DNA from 3 places in the Pseudomonas sp. GL-R-26 genome. Region 1 is predicted to be linked to each of the others. Evidence: predicted binding sites of a transcription regulator. Region 1 holds the regulator's gene; each other region holds the start of a gene.

Region 1 (7,274 bases):
GGAACGCTTCCTCGACAAGCCGGCAACGCCGGTCGATGAAAGCGCGATCGACTATTACGCCATCAACGCTCACAGCGTGCAGTACCTGCCCGACGGCAAGCTGCAATATGATCTGGTGTCCGACAAGGTCGAGCACCTGAAAGCGACCGAGGTGACATTGCTGACCAACCCCGACCTGAACGTGTTCCGCGGCACTGAATTTCCGTGGCACGTCCAGAGCTTGCACGGCGAGGTCAATCCTGATGGCACACAGGTCGAACTGATCGATGACGTGCGCATCACGCGCTTCGACGAGAAAAACCGTAAAACCCTGATCACCAGCACCCGCATGACCGTGTTCCCGCAGCAGCAATATGCGCAGACCGAGCAAGACGTTAGAATCGACGGCGCTGGCGGTGTATCGACTGGCAAGGGAATGAAAGCGTATTTGAAAGAAAGCAGGATACACCTGCTATCGAACGTAAGAGGACAGTATGAGGCTCGTTAAAACCCTCCCGATTTTGCTCAGTCTGGGCGCAGCACTGGGAAGCGTGAGCGCCTGGGCTCTGCCGGAAGATCAACAGCAGCCTATCCGCATTCAGGCCGACGACGCCCAACTGGACGACAAGCAAGGTATTGCTACCTATAAGGGTGACGTGATCATCACCCAAGGTTCGATGAAGGTGACAGGCAACACCGTTACCATCACCCGCACCCCGACTGGCGACATTGACGTAGTGACCTCGGTGGGCAACCTGGCGTACTTCGAGCAGTTGCAAACGGCTGGCGATACCAAGCCTGTTCAGGGTTGGGGCGTGACGATCCAGTATCACGCCGCGCAAAATCGCGTCGTACTGATCGACAAGGCCAAAGTTGTCGACAAGGACAACAACGTCACCCAAGGCGAGAAAATTGTCTACGACACGAACAAGAAGCTCGCCAGCGCCGGTCGCGCCACAGGCAGCAAGGTCACCGAGGCGCGCCCGCGTATCGACATGGTGATCCAGCCGAAGAAGAAAACCGACGAGAAAAAGGCCCAGTAATGGCAACTCTGAAAGCTCAGCATCTGGCAAAGAGCTACAAGAGCCGCCAGGTCGTGCGTGATGTCAGCCTGTCCATCGACAGCGGCCAGATCGTCGGCCTGCTTGGCCCGAACGGCGCCGGCAAGACCACCTGCTTCTACATGATCGTCGGCCTGGTGCAAGCCGACCAGGGCCGCGTCCTGATTGATGACCTGGACGTCAGCCACCAGCCGATGCACGGTCGCGCAAAGGCCGGTATCGGCTACTTGCCGCAGGAAGCATCGATCTTCCGCAAACTGTCGGTGGCCGACAACATCATGGCCATCCTCGAGACCCGCAAGGAACTCGACAAGGCAGGTCGTCGCAAGGAGCTGGAAAGCCTGCTGCAGGAATTCCACATCAGCCACATCCGCGACAACCTGGGCATGAGCCTGTCCGGTGGCGAGCGCCGTCGCGTGGAAATCGCCCGCGCCCTGGCCACCAACCCGAAATTCATCCTCCTCGACGAACCCTTCGCCGGCGTGGACCCGATTTCGGTCGGCGACATCAAGCAGATCATTTACCACCTCAAGGCCAAAGGCATTGGCGTGCTGATCACGGACCACAACGTTCGTGAAACCCTGGATATCTGTGAAACCGCCTATATCGTCAATGACGGCCAACTGATCGCCGAAGGCGACGCAGAGACCATCCTGGCCAACAACCTGGTCAAGGAAGTGTACCTGGGCCACGAGTTCCGCCTGTAATCGCTGAGCCGTGCCCGGGCAGTTGCCCGGGCACCTGACCAGCCACTCACCGGCGCCTCGTGCCGACAAGCGTGGTCAGCCCTCAACAAGGGCAGCGCAGCAACACAGCTTTATAGTTTTTTATTGTTACAGCGCTCTAGGCAAACCCTTTAGTTTCAGGCATATAATTTGCTTAAGTTTGGCGCCCCGGCGCCCTGTAGTGGATGGCGCATGTGCGCCGGCGAATAAGGTGTTAAGCCCCAGCCATGAAACCATCGCTAGTCTTGAGAATGGGCCAGCAGCTGACGATGACACCGCAGCTGCAACAGGCCATCCGCCTGCTCCAATTGTCGACCCTGGACCTGCAACAGGAAATCCAGGAGGCCCTGGAGTCAAATCCGATGCTCGAACGCCAGGAAGAAGGCGACGACTTCGACAATTCCGACCCCTTGGCCGACAACGCCGAACAAAAGCCCAACACTGACATCCAGGAGCCCTCCTACCAGGAAAGCGCCCCGACGGTTGATAACCTCGATGAAGGTGACTGGAACGAGCGTATCCCAAACGAACTCCCCGTCGACACCGCGTGGGAAGACGTTTACCAGACCAGCGCCAGCAGCCTGCCCAGCAATGATGATGACGAGTGGGACTTCACCACCCGCACCTCGGCCGGCGAAAGCCTGCAGAGCCATTTGCTGTGGCAACTGAACCTGGCCCCGATGTCCGACACCGATCGCCTGATCGCCGTGACCCTGATCGACTGCATCAACAATCAGGGCTACCTGGACGAAACCCTAGAGGAAATCCTCGAAGCCTTCGACCCGGAACTGGACATCGAACTGGACGAAATCGAAGCCGTCCTGCACCGCATCCAGCAATTCGAGCCCGCCGGCATCGGCGCCCGCAACCTGGGCGAATGCCTGCTGCTGCAATTGCGCCAGTTGCCTGCCAAGACCCCTTGGCTGGCCGAGGCCAAGCGCCTGGTCACCGATTACATTGACCTGCTGGGCAGCCGCGATTACAGCCAGTTGATGCGTCGCATGAAGCTCAAGGAAGACGAGCTGCGCCAGGTCATCGAACTGGTCCAGAGCCTCAACCCGCGCCCGGGCTCGCAAATCGAGTCCACTGAAGCCGAGTACGTCGTTCCTGACGTCATCGTGCGCAAGGACAACGAGCGCTGGCTGGTGGAGCTCAATCAGGAGTCGGTGCCACGGCTGCGGGTCAACGCCCAGTACGCAGGTTTCGTGCGCCGCGCCGACACCAGCGCCGACAATACCTTCATGCGCAATCAGTTGCAGGAGGCCCGCTGGTTCATCAAGAGCCTGCAAAGCCGCAATGAAACCCTGATGAAGGTTGCCACCCAGATCGTCGAGCATCAGCGCGGCTTTCTGGAGTACGGCGACGAAGCCATGAAGCCGCTGGTCCTGCATGACATCGCCGAAGCGGTCGGCATGCATGAATCGACGATTTCACGGGTGACCACCCAGAAGTTCATGCACACCCCCCGGGGCATTTATGAACTGAAGTACTTTTTCTCCAGTCACGTAAGCACCTCCGAAGGCGGCGAATGCTCGTCCACGGCGATCCGGGCGATCATCAAAAAACTGGTTGCCGCGGAAAATCAGAAAAAGCCGTTGAGTGACAGCAAGATCGCTGGTTTACTGGAGGCACAAGGCATTCAGGTGGCTCGCCGCACCGTCGCCAAGTACCGCGAATCCCTCGGGATCGCGCCTTCGAGCGAACGCAAGCGGTTGATGTAGAGCCACGCCACAGCGTTCCAGTGGTAGATCATCTGATCTACCGCTTTATGCACTGGCAACGAAGGAGAAGCTGTATGCAAGTCAACATCAGTGGACACCAACTGGAAGTGACCGAACCTCTTCGCACCTACATCGGCGAAAAACTCGAACGATTGGAGCGACATTTCGACAAGATCACTAATGTGCAGGTCACGATGACCGTCGAAAAACTGAAGCAGAAAATCGAAGCCACGCTGCATATTCCCGGGAATGAAGTGGTCGCCAACGCGGAGCATACCGATATGTACGCCGCGATCGACGCACTCACCGACAAGCTGGATAAACAACTCAAAAAGCATAAGGAAAAGACCCAGAGCCTCCTCCAGGGCGCAACCGGTCGTTAACACTCCCTACCCATGATCCGACTTGAAAGTATCCTGACCCCCGGCCGTTCCCTGGTGAACGTGCCGGGAGGCAGTAAAAAGAAAGCCCTCGAACAAATTGCCAATCTGATCGCCCGCGAAGTGCCGGCCCTGGAGATGCAAGATGTCTTCGAGGCACTGATTGCCCGTGAAAAACTCGGCTCCACCGGGTTTGGCAATGGCATCGCCATTCCACATTGCCGTCTCAAGGGCTGTGTTTCGCCCATCAGTGCATTGATGCACCTGGACGCCCCTATCGATTTCGACGCCATCGATGGCGCGCCGGTTGACCTGCTGTTCGTGCTGCTGGTCCCGGAAGCCGCCACCGATGCGCACCTTGAGCTGCTGCGACAGATCGCCAGCATGCTCGACCGCAAGGAAGTTCGCGAAAAGCTGCGTAGTGCTGCAAGCAACGAAGCCCTGTATCAGGTTGTCCTGGACGAGCAGAACGGTCAGTAATCATGCGCTTGATCATCGTCAGTGGCCGTTCCGGCTCAGGTAAAAGTACCGCCCTCGACGTTCTTGAGGACAACGGCTACTACTGCATCGACAATTTGCCAGCCGGCTTGCTGCCGGAGCTGGCCGAACGCGCCCTGGTTCATACCGAGCTGTTACAGCCGCTGGTCGCCGTTTCCATTGACGCGCGCAACCTGCCCAGCCACCTGTCACGCTTCCCCGAGCTGCTCGAAGAAGTCCGCAGCCGCCACATCCAGTGCGATGTGCTGTATCTGGACGCCGACGAAGAAACCCTGCTCAAGCGCTTCTCGGAAACCCGCCGACGTCACCCACTGAGCAACGCCAACCGCTCGCTGGCCGAAGCCATCAGCGTCGAGAGCGACCTGCTCGGGCCGATTGCCGACCTCGCCGATCTCAAGATCAACACCACCAGCCTGAACCTGTACCAGTTGCGTGACGCCATCAAACTGCGTCTGCTGAATCAGCCCGAGCCGGGCACTGCGTTCCTGGTGGAGTCCTTCGGGTTCAAGCGTGGCATGCCGGTGGACGCCGACCTGGTGTTCGATGTGCGCTGCCTGCCCAACCCTTACTGGAAACCGGAATTGCGCGAGCAGTCCGGGCTCGACCAACCGGTTGCCGACTATCTGGCTGCACAGCCGGATGTCGAAGAGATGTTCCAGGACATTTCCACATACCTGCTAAAGTGGCTGCCTCGTTTTGCCGCCAGCAACCGCGCCTACGTCACCATTGCCATTGGCTGCACTGGCGGACATCACCGTTCCGTCTACCTGACCGAGCGTCTGGGGCAGGCGCTGCAAAAAACCCTGAAGAACGTCCAGGTCCGCCACCGCGACCTCAGCTAAAGGATTCACATCGCGATGCCTGCTCTGGAAATCGAAATCATCAATAAGTTGGGCCTGCACGCTCGCGCTTCTGCAAAATTCGTTGGGGTGGCGGGTCAGTTCCCGTGCCAGATCCGGGCCGGCCGTACGCCAGAGTCCATGGTCGATGGCAAAAGCATCATGGCGATGATGATGCTGGCCGCCGGCAAAGGCACCACGATCCACTTGAGCACAGAAGGCGAGCAGGAACAGGAAGCGCTGAATGCGCTGGTGGCGTTGATCAACAATTTCTTCGACGAAGGCGAGTAACCTGTGGCGAGGGGGCTTGCCCCCGTTGGGTGGCGAAGCCGCCCCAAAAAACTGCAATCGAGATTCAACGTGGATCCTGTGTTCGCCGGATTTACGACTGCTACGCAGCCGAACGGGGTAAACCCCCTCGCCACAAAGGCTCTTTGCCACAAATAAAGCCAGCGCCGTATCCATCACCATCATCAAACAGAACCCCATCAGCAGCCCAAGGCTGGCAAGCTGGTCATGATCATTGCCGCGCGATTCGGGACTGACTTCGCGCCCCCCCAGCAGTATCGCCCCCCGCCAGTAGCTCGCTCCCACAGGAGGACCTGTGTTGTGGTCAATAAAAAAGGCGCACTCCCATTGGGTAGCGCGCCTTTTTGTACAGCGGCCCTGGCTTAGCTGCCCGCCACCGTCATCCGCTCGATCAGCACCGAACCGGTGCGAATGTTGCTGCGCAACTCAAGATCATTACCCACGGCAACGATCTGTTTGAACATGTCGCGCATGTTCCCGGCGATGGTCACTTCCTGCACCGCAAACTGGATTTCACCGTTCTCGACCCAGTAACCCGCCGCACCACGGGAGTAATCGCCGGTCACCATGTTTAGGCCCTGCCCCATCAATTCGGTCACCAGCAAACCGCGCCCCATGCGCCGCAGCAAGGCGGCCTGGTCTTCGTCGCCATGGGTGACGAACAGGTTGTGCACGCCGCCGGCGTTGGCCGTGCTCGGCATGCCGAGCTTGCGGCCGGAATAGGTGCCGAGGATGTACGACACCAACTCGCCTTTTTCGACGAACGGTTTTGCGTAGGTTGCCAGGCCATCGCCATCGAACGCCGCACTGCCCAATGCCTGCATCAGATGCGGACGCTCGTCGATGGTCAGCCACTCAGGAAACAGCTTCTGCCCGAGGGTGCCCTCAAGGAAGGAAGACTTGCGATACAGGCTGCCGCCGGAAATCGCCGACAGGAAACTACCGAACAGCCCCCCGGCCAACTCTGCGGAAAACAGCACCGGCACCTCGCAAGTCGGCACCGGACGTGCGCCCAGACGGCTTGCCGCCCGTTGAGCAGCGCGCTGGCCGATGCTGACCGGGTCGGCCAGCAGATTGCCCTGGCGGTTCACGTCGTACCAGTAATCGCGCTGCATCTGGCCATCGGCCTCGGCGATCATCACGCAGCTCAAGCTGTGACGAGTCGACGCGTAACCGCCGATAAACCCGTGGCTATTGCCATAAACGCGGCAGCCCTGATGGGTGCTAAGGGTGGTGCCGTCGGCGTTCTTGATCCGGCTGTCGGCGGCAAACGCCGCGGCTTCGCAGGCCAGGGCCTGTTCGATGGCTTGTTCCGGAGTGATGTCCCATTGGTGGAACAGGTCGAAATCCTGAATATCCCGCGCCATCAGCGCGGCATCCGCAAGGCCCGAGGCTTCGTCTTCCGAGGTGTGCTTGGCGATGGCCAGTGCAGCGGCGACTGTTTCGCGAATCGCCTCCGGTCCACTGGCCGAGGTGCTGGCGGAGCCTTTGCGCTGGCCAACGTACAAGGTGATGCCGAAACCCTGATCGCGGTTGAATTCAACGGTTTCGACTTCACGCTGGCGCACCGTGGTCGACAAGCCCTGCTCCAGGGACACTGCCACTTCACAGGCACTGGCGCCCTGGCGTTTGGCTTCAGCGATGATCTGCTCGACTTGTTCCTGCAGTGCCGGCAACGCTTGTGGGCCGACGCTTTCAACTGCACTCATGCTGTTCTCCACTCAAATTCTGCTTTCGGTAACGGTCATCGAGCGACCGGGCC
Region 2 (7,274 bases), on a different contig from region 1:
TGCCTTTGGCGGCCGGAACCGGCGCATCACCGCCGTCGTCTTCAGCGACGTCTTCCGCCGCTGCTTCCAGACCTTCTTCGGTTTCGTCGTCGTCGCCTACTTCGAGGTCGTCGTTTTCCAGATCATCGTCGCTCATGTTCTACCTCATGACTTGCGAAAAGCAGATTAGTTATAGCCCAGCTTTGCCCTCTGTCGAAGGCTGCAGGAAAAAATTCAACAGCCGCTGCTGACCAGCGGCTATGCCTCTTCACCGTGTACGGTGGCGAGGACTTTACGGGCACCGCCATGATCACGGTGCTCGCCCAGATAAACGCCTTGCCAGGTCCCCAACGCCAACCGGCCTGCCGAAATCGGCAAACTGAGCTGACAGCCAAGCACGCTGGCCTTGAAGTGCGCCGGGAGGTCGTCCAGGCCTTCGTCGTTATGCTCATAGCCGTCTGTTCCTTGTGGGATCAGACGATTGAAAAATCGTTCGAAGTCGCGACGTACCGCCGGATCGGCGTTCTCGTTGATGGTCAACGACGCCGAGGTATGCTGCAGCCACAAATGCAACAGACCGACCCGACACGCCTTGAGTTCAGGCAGGCCGGCGAGTAACTCGTCCGTTACCAGATGAAAGCCCCGGGGCCTCGCCCGCAAGGTAATCAGAGTCTGTTGCCACATACTGTTCTCCGCACGTTCGGGGCGCATTCTAGCGCGCTCTGGGAAAAAACAAAGGCCCTAATATTCCTTCAATCCTGTAAGCCTTTGGCGGCACAAAAACACCCGACGTAAACATCGTAAAACCTGTAGGAAAAAACCTTTCAGCTCAGTCCTTAATGACAAATTCCAGACAAAAAAATGCCCGGCAAGCCGGGCAGTTTTTTTACGCGCCTGCTTACAAGTTGTAGCCGCGTTCGTTGTGAAGCGCCAGATCGATGCCGACCGCCTCTTCTTCTTCGTTGATACGCAGGCCCATGACCGCATCCAGCACCTTGAGGATGATGTATGTAGCGATCGCGGTGTAGATCACCGTGAAGCCCACGCCTTTGCACTGAATCCACACTTGTGCGGCGATGTCGGTCACGGTGCCGAAGCCACCCAGGGACGGAGCAGCGAACACACCGGTCAGGATTGCGCCGAGGATACCGCCGATACCGTGCACGCCGAAGGCGTCCAGGGAGTCGTCATAGCCGAGCTTGCGCTTGAGGGTGGTGGCGCAGAAGAAGCACACCACACCAGCCGCCAGACCGATTACCAGTGCGCCCATCGGGCCAACGGTGCCGGCAGCCGGGGTGATTGCCACCAGACCGGCAACCACACCCGAAGCGATACCCAGTGCGCTAGGCTTGCCGTGGGTGAGCCACTCGGCAAACATCCAGCCCAGTGCAGCAGCGGCGGTAGCAATCTGAGTTACCAGCATCGCCATACCGGCGGTGCCGTTGGCCGCAGCGGCGGAACCGGCGTTGAAACCGAACCAGCCGACCCACAGCATGGCCGCACCCATCAGGGTGTAACCGAGGTTGTGCGGCGCCATCGGCGTGGTCGGGAAGCCTTTACGCTTGCCCAGCACCAGGCAGGCAACCAGACCAGCCACACCGGCGTTGATATGCACCACGGTGCCGCCGGCGAAGTCCAGAACTCCCCAGTCCCACAACAGACCGCCGTTACCGGACCAGACCATGTGCGCAATCGGCGCGTAAACCAGGGTGAACCACACGCCCATGAAGACCAGCATCGCGGAGAACTTCATCCGCTCGGCGAACGCGCCGACGATCAACGCCGGGGTGATGATCGCGAAGGTCATCTGGAAGGTGACGAACACCGCCTCGGGGAACAGCGCCGCAGGGCCGGTCAGGCTGGCTGGCGTGATGCCGGCGAGGAACGCCTTGCCCATGCCGCCGAAGAACGAGTTGAAGTTGATGACGCCCTGCTCCATGCCCGTGGTGTCGAACGCGATGCTGTAGCCATAAATGACCCACAGGACGCTGATCAGACCGGTAATGGCGAAGCACTGCATCATCACGGAAAGAATGTTTTTCGACCGAACCATGCCGCCGTAGAACAGCGCGAGGCCGGGAATGGTCATGAACAGCACCAAGGCTGTCGAGGTCATCATCCAGGCGGTGTCGCCGGAGTTGAGGACTGGGGCCGCCACTTCGTCTGCCGCCAGAGCAAGGCTGGGCATTACGATGGACAACAGGGCTCCTAGCCCTGCGAATTTACGCAGAGTCATATTGTTTTCTCCTGGGGCGTTGGGTTTGTGGCGGCTTAGATTGCGTCGGTATCGGTTTCGCCGGTACGGATGCGAATCGCCTGTTCCAGATTGACCACGAAGATCTTGCCGTCACCGATCTTGCCGGTGTTGGCCGCCTTGGTGATGGCCTCGATTACCCGGTCCAGATCCTTATCGTCGATGGCGACGTCGATCTTCACCTTGGGCAGGAAATCGACCACGTATTCCGCGCCGCGATACAGCTCGGTGTGACCCTTCTGCCGACCAAAGCCTTTGACTTCAGTGACGGTAATGCCCTGCACGCCGATCTCGGACAGCGACTCGCGTACGTCGTCCAACTTGAACGGCTTGATGATGGCAGTGACTAGCTTCATGAAAACTCTCTCCCGAATTGGTGGACTTGCCCCAGGAAAACAAACCCGACTCAAGTCTAAGCGCAGTGCCTGGCTTTGTAACGCATCGTCGGCCCTGACCTGCCCGTCCGACGCCCCTCACGAAACACTCCCCCGCTTCGCTTGGCGCACTTCGTTCGTCACAGTGACTGCATCAGTGCATGGGTCATCACCATCTAAGCAGAAACCTTGCCATCTCCACAAAACTCATAGTTTTCAATCTTTTGCCGACAGATGTCCGCCATATCGCAGCAACACTCGCCGGGTTACGCACAATAACGGTGCAACACCGTCCGTCCCCATGCGCGAAAAGCGTGCATCCCTTGCCCGCGCAAATGACTATAGACACTGCGTGATACACTGCCCGTCATTGTTTCCAGGACATTGCCCATGCTTGCGCCAAAAGACTTCCTCGACGCCCTCACCAGCACTGCCTCCCGCCTCTTCAGCGGCGACACGCCTCTGCCGAAAGCTGAAATCGAAAGCCAGTTCAAAATGTTGCTGCAAAGTGGCTTCAGCAAACTGGATCTGGTGAGTCGGGAAGAGTTCGATAGCCAGATGGTTGTATTGGCGCGCACACGGGCGCGACTGGAGAGCCTTGAGGCGAAGGTGACGGAGCTGGAAGCGAAGCTGAATCCGCCGACCGAATAAACACCGTATGCACGAATGAAAAACCGCCTTTTGGGCGGTTTTTTTGTTTTCGAACAGCAGTGGATATGACCTCGCAACATCCGGCGAACATTTCCCGGCCTGTTTCCAACGCCAGATCCTCACCCCGCGCCTACCCTTCAAAAACCCGCAGGAAGCGGTCCCCGTTTAGCTCAAGGAACGATCATGTCCCTCTCCATCGTCCACAGCCGCGCCCAGGTCGGCGTGGAGGCGCCTGCCGTTACTGTAGAAGTCCATCTGGCCAATGGTTTGCCATCGCTGACCATGGTCGGCTTGCCCGAGGCGGCGGTGAAGGAAAGCAAGGATCGGGTGCGCAGTGCGATCATCAATTCGGGACTGCAATTTCCGGCGCGACGGATCACGTTGAATCTGGCGCCGGCGGATTTGCCCAAGGATGGCGGACGGTTCGATCTGGCGATTGCCCTCGGGATTCTCTCGGCCAGCGTGCAGGTGCCGACGTTGACACTGGATGATGTGGAGTGCCTGGGGGAGCTGGCGCTTTCCGGCGCAGTGCGACCGGTCCGCGGGGTGCTGCCGGCGGCATTGGCGGCGCGCAAGGCCGGGCGTTGGTTGATGGTGCCGCAGGCGAATGCCGAAGAGGCCTGCCTGGCGTCGGGGTTGAAGGTCATCGCGGTGGACCATCTGCTGCAAGCGGTGGCGCATTTCAATGGGCACACCCCCATCGAACCTTACGTTTCCAATGGTTTGCTCTACGCCAGCAAACCCTATCCTGATTTGAATGAAGTTCAGGGGCAAATGGCAGCCAAACGCGCGCTGCTGATTGCGGCAGCGGGTGCGCATAACCTGCTGTTCAGCGGGCCACCAGGTACGGGCAAGACACTGCTGGCGAGCCGATTACCAGGGCTGTTGCCACCCTTGGCCGAAAACGAAGCACTGGAGGTCGCGGCGATTCAATCCGTCGCCAGCTGCGTACCGCTAAGCCACTGGCCACAGCGACCCTTCCGACAACCACACCATTCCGCCTCAGGACCGGCACTGGTGGGCGGTGGCTCGAAACCACAACCGGGCGAAATCACCCTCGCTCACCATGGCGTGCTGTTCCTCGATGAACTCCCGGAATTTGATCGCAAGGTATTGGAGGTGTTGAGAGAACCACTGGAATCCGGCCACATCGTGATTTCCCGCGCCAAGGACCGCGTACGCTTCCCGGCGCGCTTTCAACTGGTCGCTGCGATGAATCCCTGCCCCTGTGGATATCTTGGCGAACCGAGTGGCCGTTGTTCCTGTACGCCGGACATGGTTCAGCGCTATCGCAACAAACTGTCGGGGCCACTGCTGGATCGTATTGATCTGCACCTGACGGTTGCTCGCGAAGCCACGGCATTGAATCCTGCGTTAAAACCCGGCGAGGACACTGCCACCGCCGCCGAGTTGGTTGCCGATGCACGAGAACGGCAACAAAAGCGCCAAGGCTGTGCCAATGCCTTTCTCGACTTGCCGGGCCTGCGCAGACACTGCAAGTTATCCACAACAGACGAAACGTGGCTGGAGACAGCGTGTGAACGACTGACCTTGTCACTGCGAGCGGCCCATCGACTGCTCAAAGTAGCGCGCACTCTTGCGGACCTTGAACAAGTCGATGAGATCAGACGCGAGCACTTGGCCGAAGCGCTGCAATATCGGCCAACAAGCCAGTAGCTCAAATTTGTAAGTGTTTTGAAAAACGTCATTTCTAAGTGTTTTTTCGACCAATGAGCGGTTTTTCGGAAAGATGGCGCAAATCACCCCTTGGTAAGGTCAACCAACGGCGTCTGCCGCACCTCAGTCTCCCGCCCACCTTGAATCTCGCTCACCTGCTTCAACGCCTTATCCACAGCGGTCTTATCCGCCAGCAAGCCGTAGCTGATGCGGAACTGCTTCTGCTCCTTCGGCCCAATCATTGGCACCAGGTTCAGTGGCCGCTGATACCGGCGGTTGTAGGAAAAACTCGTGCCTGGCTCCAGCCCCGTGACATAGCCCTGCCCTTCGGTATCGGTGTTTTTCCACAGGGAGAACACGGGCAGTGTTTGAGTGTTGAAACCGACCGAGACGCCCAGGCTGCCGGCCTTGTTATGCAGGACGGTCAATGTATCGCCCTTGGCATCGGCGTACGGCACTACGTTGTAAACCGTTTCGTCGTAGTCCTTGGTCGGTGCGCGATAGGTTTGCCAGTCCGGCAAATCGCTTTTGGCTTTATCGTTGAACGGCGACACCTGTTTCACCGGCGCAGCGAAGCGGGCGCCCTGCTCCAGGAATGGGGTGCTGAAGTTACTGTGATACAGCGCCTGGTATTCCTTCGGATAGTCGCCGTTGTTGGTCAGGGTGTCGTTGAGGGCGAACGCTACGCTGCCGGGCTCGGTGACCAGTTCGGTCGCGACCGAGAAGTCGACTTTCTTGAAAGCCTGCTCTTTCAGCTCGCCGCGCAGGCTGATGGCGTACGGCGGTTTTTCATCGATGTGCAGGGTGACTTTGTTTGCCGGGATATTGGCAGCGCGACCGTGCAGGGTCAGCAGTTCGCCGTTGTCGATGCCGGGGTGGCCGACCCATTCGTAACCGCAGCGGGTGACCAGTTCATTAAAGCCTTCCAGCCAGCCCAGGCCACCACGGCCGTTGAGCTCAATGAAGGACGGATTGACCACTTCCTTGACTGGCGAATCCCAACCCATGCGCACGTTACCGACCGAGGCCTGCAGGACGTTCATGCCGCGAGTTGGAACTACCGAAAGTTTCATCGTGCCGTTATCGATGTCGACGATGCTGACGCCTTCCTGCCGACCACCGTGCAAGGTGCGCAGGGTCACGCTGAAAGGTTTGTCGGTTTTTACGCCGAGTTGCTGGCTGGTGATTTGCCAGTTCTGGGCGGCTTTGTCGGTGTCGAGCAGGACGTAATCCCAGGCTAGGGCTTGGGAGGCAGCGGACAGTGCGCTGAGGGCAACGAAGAGTTTGAGCGGTGTCATGAAAATAGCCTTTCTTGGAGTTGTGCCATTTTTATAGACATGATGAAACGTTTCAGCAAGCATAAAAGTCGAAAAAATGCCAAGAAAGACAATTGATCAGTAGATGGGGGGCAAACGGATTTGAGTCGATGCCATCGCGAGTCTGCTCGCGATGGCGACTTCGGCAGTGACTCAACGAAACCGGTCAACCTGATGCCGCAAGTCCGCAGTGGAATACAGGGACCTGCACGAAGGTCCCATCAGCAAATTTTCAGCGGCGAAGTTGAATACTTGAGTCATTCACCGGGAGATTGCCTGAAGCCGTCATTGCGGCGGCTTCATCGTTTCAGCTCAGATGCACGACATCCGGCAACTCCATGGACCGGACTTCATTTTGCAGAAAGTCGCTGAGCCGGCGCATGCGTTCGCCGCCGGGCCGGGTTTTCGGCCATACCAGGTAATAGCACTCGCCACTGGCAACGGCGGTCGGCCAGGGCAAACTCAGGCGCCCCTGGGCCACGTCCTCAGCCACCATCAGCAGATCGCCCATGGACACGCCATAACCCCGCGCGGCGGCGATCATGCCCAGCTCCAAGGTATCGAACACCTGCCCGCCCTTGAGTGATACCTGATCAGCCAGCCCCATGCGTTCCAGCCAGTTGCGCCAGTCGCGGCGGTCCGGGGTCGGGTGCAGCAATTCGGTATTGGCCAGACGCGTGACATCCCAAGGCTGATCGTTCAGCAGGTTGGGGGCGCCCACCGGGATCAATTCCTCGGGGAACAGGTAACTCGCCTCCCAGTCCGGGGGGAAATGTCCATTGCCCAGCAACACCGCACAGTCGAACGGCTCGTCGTTGAAATCCACCGAATCGATGTCCATCCACGCACTGGTCAATTGCACTTCGTTGCCCGGTTGCAGATGACGGAAGCGACTGAGGCGCGCCAGCAACCAGCGCATGGTCAGGGTTGACGGGGCCTTCATGCGCAGGATGTCGTCTTCGGCGCGCAAGGTATTACAGCCACGTTCAAGGGCGGTGAAGCCTTCGCGAATGCCCGGCAACA
Region 3 (7,274 bases), on a different contig from region 1:
CCGCCATGCCGCCATGCTGATCGGCCCGATCAAGCGTGGCACGTCGCAGTGGCTGGGCCAGCAAGTCGTAACCGAGGGGAGCGCCGAGTTTGCTTTGCGTCTGGCTATACAGAACCGCCACGTACTCATCTCGTTCGCCGGCCAGTTGCAATTGGCCGTCGGCGTTGAGTTCTCTCAGGGTGAAGCTGCTCAAGCCTTCGTCACGCACCCGACGCTCGAACGCCGCCCGCTCGTCACGAGTGACCCGCTGGGCATAGGAATACGCCTGGGTTCGCAGCAATAAAGGTTGGGTGTAGCCGTCGAACTCCGCTCGGGACACCGAATCGGAATTGGCGAAAAAGCGGCGCAGGCCGTCGAGGCGCTGCTCCTGATCTTCGAAACGCTCTTCGATACGGCTGTAACGTTCACTGGCCAGCAGTTGGAAACGTTGCCGTAATTGATGGTGAAACAGATTCAGCGTCGACCACGCCAGCAACCCGGTGAGCACCCCGCCGACCAGCAATACCAGCAACGCGACCAACCAGGCCGACGCATCTTCGCTGATAAAACCCAGGATCTTGGGGCGCACGGCGTGCAACGACATAGAACGCAACTCAAAACGCCAGGTGCGGGAAAGCCCTTTGGCCTTGAGGTGTGTTATAGCTATTAGCCACTAATTTGACCAGCACTGATGGGATCCAAGAGCCTTTGAAAATCAAGGCTCTGTGGATCCAGTCACATCAGGTGTCAACGAGCCATGATTCTCCAGGCGCGATGGATCTTGGCGTTGCGGGAAAAATCCGGATCGATGGTCTGGGCAGTGATCTCCTCGACGGCATAACGCTCGCCGAGATTGGCTTCCAGTTCGAACTTGCGGAAGTTGTTGGAGAAGTACAACACGCCGCCAGGCGCCAAGCGCGCCATGGCCAGGTCGATCAGTTGCACCTGGTCACGCTGCACGTCGAAGACACCTTCCATGCGCTTGGAGTTGGAGAACGTCGGCGGGTCGATGAAGATCAGGTCGTACTCGTCACGACTGGCTTCGAGCCACGCCATCACATCACCCTGCTCCAGGCGGTTCTTGTCGGAAAAACCGTTCAGCGACAGGTTGCGACGCGCCCAGTCCAGATAGGTTTTCGACAGGTCGACGCTGGTGGTGCTGCGCGCGCCGCCCTTGGCCGCATGCACACTGGCCGTCGCGGTGTAGCAGTACAGATTGAGGAAGCGTTTGCCGGCCGCCTCTTTCTGGATACGCATGCGCATCGGCCGGTGGTCGAGGAACAGACCGGTATCAAGGTAATCGGTGAGATTCACCAGCAGTTTGATCCCGCCTTCGTTGACCTCGACGAACTTGCCCTGTGCCGCCTGGCGCTCGTACTGCTTGGTGCCGCTCTGACGCTCGCGACGCTTGACCACCACGCGGCTCTTGTCGATGTTCAACGCCTGCGGGATGGCTGCCAGGGCATCGAACATGCGGGCCGAGGCCTTTTCCGGATCGATGGATTTCGGCGCGGCGTATTCCTGGACGTGGACCCAATCGTGATACAGGTCGATAGCCATGGAATATTCCGGCATGTCGGCATCGTACACGCGGTAGCAGTCGATGCCTTCGCGCTTGACCCACTTGCCCTGGGCCTTGAGGTTCTTTTGCAGGCGGTTGGCGAACATCTGCCCGCCTTCGCTCAGGCGCGGCTGCTCGATCACCGGAGCCGGTGCCGGCGTCGGTTTGATCGGGTTGCCGTTTTTGTTGAACTTGCGTTCTTGCGGTTCGTTCGGCGCCTGATCATAGGCGGCTTGCTCGCGCTCGACCTGGCGCTGTTCCGGAGTACGACGCTCGCCGGTGACGAACTGATCCGGCAGCACCTTGATCAGCAGCAGCTTGCACGGCAAGGCGCCGTTCCAGAACGAATACTGTTTGTGGCTGCGGATACCCATGCGCTTGCCCAGGTCCGGCGCGCCGGTGAACACCGCCGCTTCCCAGTTCAGGCAGGCCTGACGCAGGCGCTCGCCGAGGTTCTGGTAGAGGTAGAGCAGGCTCGCCTCATCGCCCAGACGCTCGCCGTACGGAGGGTTGCAGATCACCAGGCCTTTCTGGTTCTGGTCCGGGCGCGGCTCGAAAGTCGCGACTTCGCCCTGGTAGATCTTGATCCACTCGCTCAGGCCGGCACGCTCGACGTTGTTGCGGCCCGGTTGAATCAGCCGTGGATCGGCTTCGTAGCCGCGGATCCACAATGGTGTCTTGGCCAGGCCGGCCGCTGCGCGCTCGGAAGCTTCTTCGTGCAGTTTTTTCCACAGCGCCGGGACGTGACCGAGCCAGGCGGTGAAGCCCCACTGCTCGCGACGCAGGTTCGGCGCGATGTCGGCGGCGATCATCGCCGCTTCCACCAGGAAGGTGCCGACACCGCACATCGGGTCAGCCAGTGCGCCGCCTTCGGCCGCGATACGTGGCCAACCGGAACGGATCAGGATGGCGGCCGCGAGGTTTTCCTTCAGCGGTGCCGCACCTTGCTGCAGGCGATAGCCGCGCTGGTGCAGGCTGTGGCCCGACAGGTCGAGGGACAGAATGGCTTCGCCGCGGTCCAGGCGCAGGTGAATACGCAGGTCCGGGTTGAGCTTGTCGATGGACGGACGATCGCCTTGCGGGGTGCGCAGTTTGTCGACGATGGCGTCCTTGACCTTCAGCGCGCCGAAGTGGGTGTTGTCGATACCCGAGCCATGGCCGCTGAATTCGACGGCAAGGGTGCCGTCATTGAGCATGTGGTCTTGCCACTCGATGTCCAACACGCCGTGGTACAAATCTTCGGCGTCCTTCATCGGGAAACGCTTGAGCACCAGCAGCACTCGGTTGGCCAGGCGCGACCACAGGCACAGGCGATAAGCGGTTTCCATGGTGGCCATGCCGCGTACGGCAGAGGTGTGCTCGCGCGCTTCCTCAAGGCCAAGCCCGACGGCTTCCTCGATGAGCAGGCCTTCAAGGCCTTTTGGGCAAGTGAGGAAGAGTTCGAAATGATCGGACATGGGAATTCCAGAACCTTTAGCTGAGTGACCGGGCAACGCATTGCCGGTCCGGTTTTCAATCAGGCGCTTTTCTCGAAGAGCGCCCGCGTGGCACGAAGGTGTGCCGTTCCACCCCTGCTGCCCGGGTTAAATGAGCTTAGATGCAAGGACAGATAAAAAAGTTGATGCAACAAAATGTCATAAGTCGACCCTTCGTCGAATAGTGCCTCCCGGCAACGGGAGCCATTCTCAGTAAAGGATTAAGCCCATCATCAAGCGCAGGGCCGATCATACCGGGGTTTGGCCAATAAATACGCTACCACCGCTCTGTTACTTATGGCGTTAGCACATGAACGGTTACGTCCTTATGACAAAACGATCATTCCCTCGATGTGACGCATTGGTTAGAACTCAATACAGGTTGGCGCCGCAATGACGCCAACACCTTGGCTCGTCACGCCGGCAACGAGCCACCAACGGCAGAGTTTTTCTGCCAGACCTCAATAGAGGTCGACGCGATAAATACAGTCAACAAGTGAGGGCAACACCCTATGAGAAGACTTAAGCGTGATCCGTTGGAAAGAGCATTTTTGCGCGGATATCAATATGGCGTTGGTGGTAAATCCCGTGAGCTTTGCCCATTTACTCTACCGTCGGTACGTCAAGCCTGGATCAACGGCTGGCGAGAAGGACGCGGCGACAACTGGGACGGTATGACCGGCACTGCGGGAATCCACAGACTCAACGAACTTCACGCCGTCGGCTAATTACAGGGCACAACACTCCGACACGACAATTTGATTTTGTACTGAATTAACCACGCACGTCCCATCCGGACGGCGGGCTCCGGCCCAGGGGCTCCTTTATGGAGCCCTTTTTTATGTCTGCCAGAAACACCGCGACAAACCTTTGTGGCGAGGGGGCTTGCCCCCGTTGGGCAGCGAAGCTGCCCTAAAACCGAACAATGCGGTGTATCAATAGCATTGCGATCATAGGGCTCACGACTGCTTCGCAGCCGGACGGGGGCAAGCCCCCTCGCCACAAAAGCTCGTTAGCGTAGCGCTGCGATTGCGTCGACCGACTCACGAATCAGCGCCGGGCCTTTGTAGATGAAGCCCGAGTAGATCTGCACCAGGCTCGCGCCTGCAGCGATTTTCTCCGCCGCGTGCTTGCCTTCGGTAATGCCGCCCGCCGCAATGATCGGTAAACGCCCGCCCAGCTCCGACGCCAGCACTTGCACCGTGTGGGTACTCTTGTCACGAACCGGTGCGCCGGACAGACCGCCGGCTTCTTCGCCATGCTCCATGCCTTCGACGCCTACGCGGCTCAGGGTGGTGTTAGTCGCAATGACCGCATCCATCCCGGTTTCGATCAGCGCTTGCGCAACTTGTGCGGTTTCTTCGTCGCTCATGTCCGGCGCGATCTTGATCGCCAGCGGTACATGTTTGCCATGACGCAATGCCAGTTCCGCGCGGCGCTCGGCCAGATCGGCCAGCAACTGCTTGAGCGAGTCACCGAATTGCAGGCTGCGCAGGCCCGGCGTGTTCGGCGAACTGACGTTGACCGTCACATAGCTGGCGTGGGCGTAGACCTTGTCCAGGCAGATCAGGTAGTCGTCCACGGCACGCTCGACCGGCGTATCGAAGTTCTTGCCGATGTTGATGCCCAGCACGCCCTTGTACTTGGCCGCCGCCACGCGGGCCAGCAGGTGATCGACGCCGAGGTTGTTGAAGCCCATGCGGTTGATGATCGCCTCGGCTTCCGGCAAACGGAACAGGCGCGGCTTCGGGTTGCCCGGCTGCGGACGCGGCGTGATGGTGCCGATTTCGACAAAACCGAAACCCAGTTGGGCGAAACCATCGATGGCCGCGCCGTTCTTGTCCAGGCCGGCGGCCAGCCCCACCGGATTCGGGAAGTCCAGGCCCATGACATTCACCGGCACCTTCGCCGGGGCCTTGCACAGCAAGCCGTTGAGTCCAAGACGCCCGCCCGCGCCGATCAGGTCCAGGGACAGATCGTGGGAGGTTTCCGGGGAGAGTTTGAACAACAGCTGACGGGCCAGGGTGTACATGGGCGGATTTGACTCGATTGGCGGCGAATTGAGGTGGCGATTATAGCCGTGCAACGGGGCGGCAAGCGAGGCGCGTGATCAAATCAACGGACGATGGCATATGCCTTGCACCACTCTGGGCACCAGCACCCATGCCAACGACCGAATGTGTGCAAAGACAATGGCGTCGTCCCCGGCCTGCTCATGCAAGAACTCGGGACGACGTTTTTTTTGCAAGGTGAACACGCGATGAACGAACCGTCAGCCGGCCCTCTGGCCTGGGTCAATGGCAGCGATGCCCCGGAAAAAACCGAAATCAATCTCGGCTTCATGGCCCTGAGCGACTGCGCCTCGGTGGTTGTCGCCGCCACCCAGGGCTTTGCCCAGCCCCACGGCTTGACCCTGAACCTCAAGCGGCAGTCGTCCTGGGCCAACCTGCGGGACAAACTGGTCAGCGGCGAACTCGATGCCGCCCACAGCCTCTACGGTCTGATTTATGCCGTTCACCTGGGCATCGGTGGCGTGGCCGCGACCGACATGGCCGTGTTGATGGGCCTGAATCAGAACGGCCAGAGCATCAATCTGTCCCACGGTTTGCAAGCGCTTGGAGTGACCAGTCCTGAAGCACTGGATAGGCACGTGCACCAAACTCGCTCAAAACTCACCTTCGCCCAGACGTTTCCCACCGGCACCCATGCCATGTGGTTGTATTACTGGCTCGCCAGCCAGGGCATTCACCCGCTGCTGGATGTCGACAGCGTGGTGGTGCCGCCACCGCAGATGGTCGCGCACCTGCGGGCCGGGCGTATCGACGGCTTCTGCGTCGGCGAACCCTGGTCCGCCAGCGCCGTGCAACAGGACCTCGGTTTCACCCTGGCCACGACCCAGACCCTCTGGCCCGATCATCCGGAGAAGGTCCTCGGCTGCACCCGTGCATTCGTCGAGCAATACCCCAATACCGCGCGGGTGTTGGTGATGGCGGTTCTGGAAGCCAGCCGCTTCATCGAACAAAGCACCGAGAATCGCCGCAGTACCGCACAATTGCTCAGTGCCGCGCAGTACCTTGACGCACCACTGGACTGCATCGAACCACGCCTGCTGGGCGAATACGCCGACGGCCTTGGCCAGCGCTGGCAAGACCCGCACGCGCTGCGCTTTCACGGCGATGGCGAGGTCAACCTGCCGTACCTGTCCGACGGCATGTGGTTCATGACCCAGTTCCGCCGCTGGGGCTTGTTGCGCGATGATCCGGACTATCTCGCGGTTGCCCGGCAGGTCCAGCAACTGGACCTCTACCGTGAAGCCGCCCGTGCCGTCGGCGTCGCTTCGTCAGCCGAGCAAATGCGTAGCAGTCAATTGATCGACGGCAAGATCTGGGACGGTTCGGACCCGGCCGGTTATGCCCGCAGTTTCAAACTGCACGCCATGAGCGACAGCTCGCACCGATCCGCCAGCCGCTGACAGGAGACCACGAACATGCTGCGTATCCTGCTGATCAACGACACCGCCAAGAAAGTCGGACGCCTGAAGGCCGCCCTGACCGAGGCCGGATTCGAAGTGATCGATGAATCCGGTTTGACCATCGACCTGCCAGAACGCGTCGAAACGGTGCGTCCGGATGTGATTCTGATCGATACCGAGTCACCGGGCCGCGATGTCATGGAACAAGTGGTGCTGGTGACACGCGACCAGCCACGACCGATTGTGATGTTCACGGACGAACACGACCCCGATGTGATGCGCCAGGCGATCAAGTCCGGGGTCAGTGCCTACATCGTCGAAGGCATTCACGCACAACGCCTGCAGCCGATTCTCGACGTGGCAATGGCACGCTTCGAAAGCGACCAGGCCTTGCGTGCCCAGTTGCATGCCCGCGACCAGCAATTGGCCGAGCGCAAGCGCATCGAACTGGCCAAGGGAATGCTGATGAAAATGAAGGACTGCAACGAGGAAGAGGCCTACACGCTGATGCGCCGCCAGGCGATGAGCCGCCAGCAGAAGCTGATTCAAGTGGCGGAGCAGATTATTGCCATGAGCGAGTTGCTGGGTTGACCCCGCCACAAAAGCAGTGTTGGCACAGATCTCGCTAAGTAATCACTACAGGTAACCAACGGCGGTTGCCCCACCTACGACAAAGACGTCGCTCACCTCATTTGCCCTTGGCGGATCGGGTGGCGGCGTTTTTTCGTTTTGGCCCCACAGCACGGGGCCGGTGGTGCGGCCGTATCGGCGCCCCACCTGCAAGCTC

Evidence for each region. Region 1 encodes sigma-54, which starts transcription at its own class of promoters, with help from an activator protein. Its sites were predicted from a motif close to ANTGGCATNNANNTTGCTNT; they were not measured.
Region 2: the regulator sigma-54 is predicted to act here: its motif matches at 2,785-2,804, upstream of glnK (P-II family nitrogen regulator).
Region 3: the regulator sigma-54 is predicted to act here: its motif matches at 5,140-5,159, upstream of KGA96_RS24120 (CmpA/NrtA family ABC transporter substrate-binding protein).

The regions. Positions count from the first base shown of each region.
Region 1 is NZ_JAGYGI010000014.1:37,981-45,254, reverse strand. Features, by position in the region: gene lptC (LPS export ABC transporter periplasmic protein LptC) at 1-487, shown strand, start outside; gene lptA (lipopolysaccharide transport periplasmic protein LptA) at 474-1,022, shown strand; gene lptB (LPS export ABC transporter ATP-binding protein) at 1,022-1,747, shown strand; gene KGA96_RS16140 (RNA polymerase factor sigma-54) at 1,993-3,486, shown strand; gene hpf (ribosome hibernation-promoting factor, HPF/YfiA family) at 3,561-3,869, shown strand; gene ptsN (PTS IIA-like nitrogen regulatory protein PtsN) at 3,882-4,346, shown strand; gene rapZ (RNase adapter RapZ) at 4,349-5,206, shown strand; gene KGA96_RS16120 (HPr family phosphocarrier protein) at 5,222-5,494, shown strand; partial or broken gene KGA96_RS16115 (ZIP family metal transporter) at 5,654-5,800, opposite strand; gene pmbA (metalloprotease PmbA) at 5,875-7,221, opposite strand.
Region 2 is NZ_JAGYGI010000001.1:429,240-436,513, forward strand. Features, by position in the region: gene sutA (transcriptional regulator SutA) at 1-136, opposite strand, end outside; gene KGA96_RS01960 (secondary thiamine-phosphate synthase enzyme YjbQ) at 238-663, opposite strand; gene KGA96_RS01965 (ammonium transporter) at 878-2,215, opposite strand; gene glnK (P-II family nitrogen regulator) at 2,251-2,589, opposite strand; gene KGA96_RS01975 (accessory factor UbiK family protein) at 2,998-3,258, shown strand; gene KGA96_RS01980 (YifB family Mg chelatase-like AAA ATPase) at 3,442-4,935, shown strand; gene KGA96_RS01985 (aldose 1-epimerase family protein) at 5,019-6,233, opposite strand; gene KGA96_RS01990 (LysR substrate-binding domain-containing protein) at 6,559-7,274, opposite strand, start outside.
Region 3 is NZ_JAGYGI010000029.1:18,488-25,761, forward strand. Features, by position in the region: gene KGA96_RS24100 (GGDEF domain-containing protein) at 1-583, opposite strand, end outside; gene rlmKL (bifunctional 23S rRNA (guanine(2069)-N(7))-methyltransferase RlmK/23S rRNA (guanine(2445)-N(2))-methyltransferase RlmL) at 727-2,997, opposite strand; gene rmf (ribosome modulation factor) at 3,528-3,743, shown strand; gene KGA96_RS24115 (quinone-dependent dihydroorotate dehydrogenase) at 4,028-5,047, opposite strand; gene KGA96_RS24120 (CmpA/NrtA family ABC transporter substrate-binding protein) at 5,276-6,487, shown strand; gene KGA96_RS24125 (ANTAR domain-containing response regulator) at 6,503-7,078, shown strand.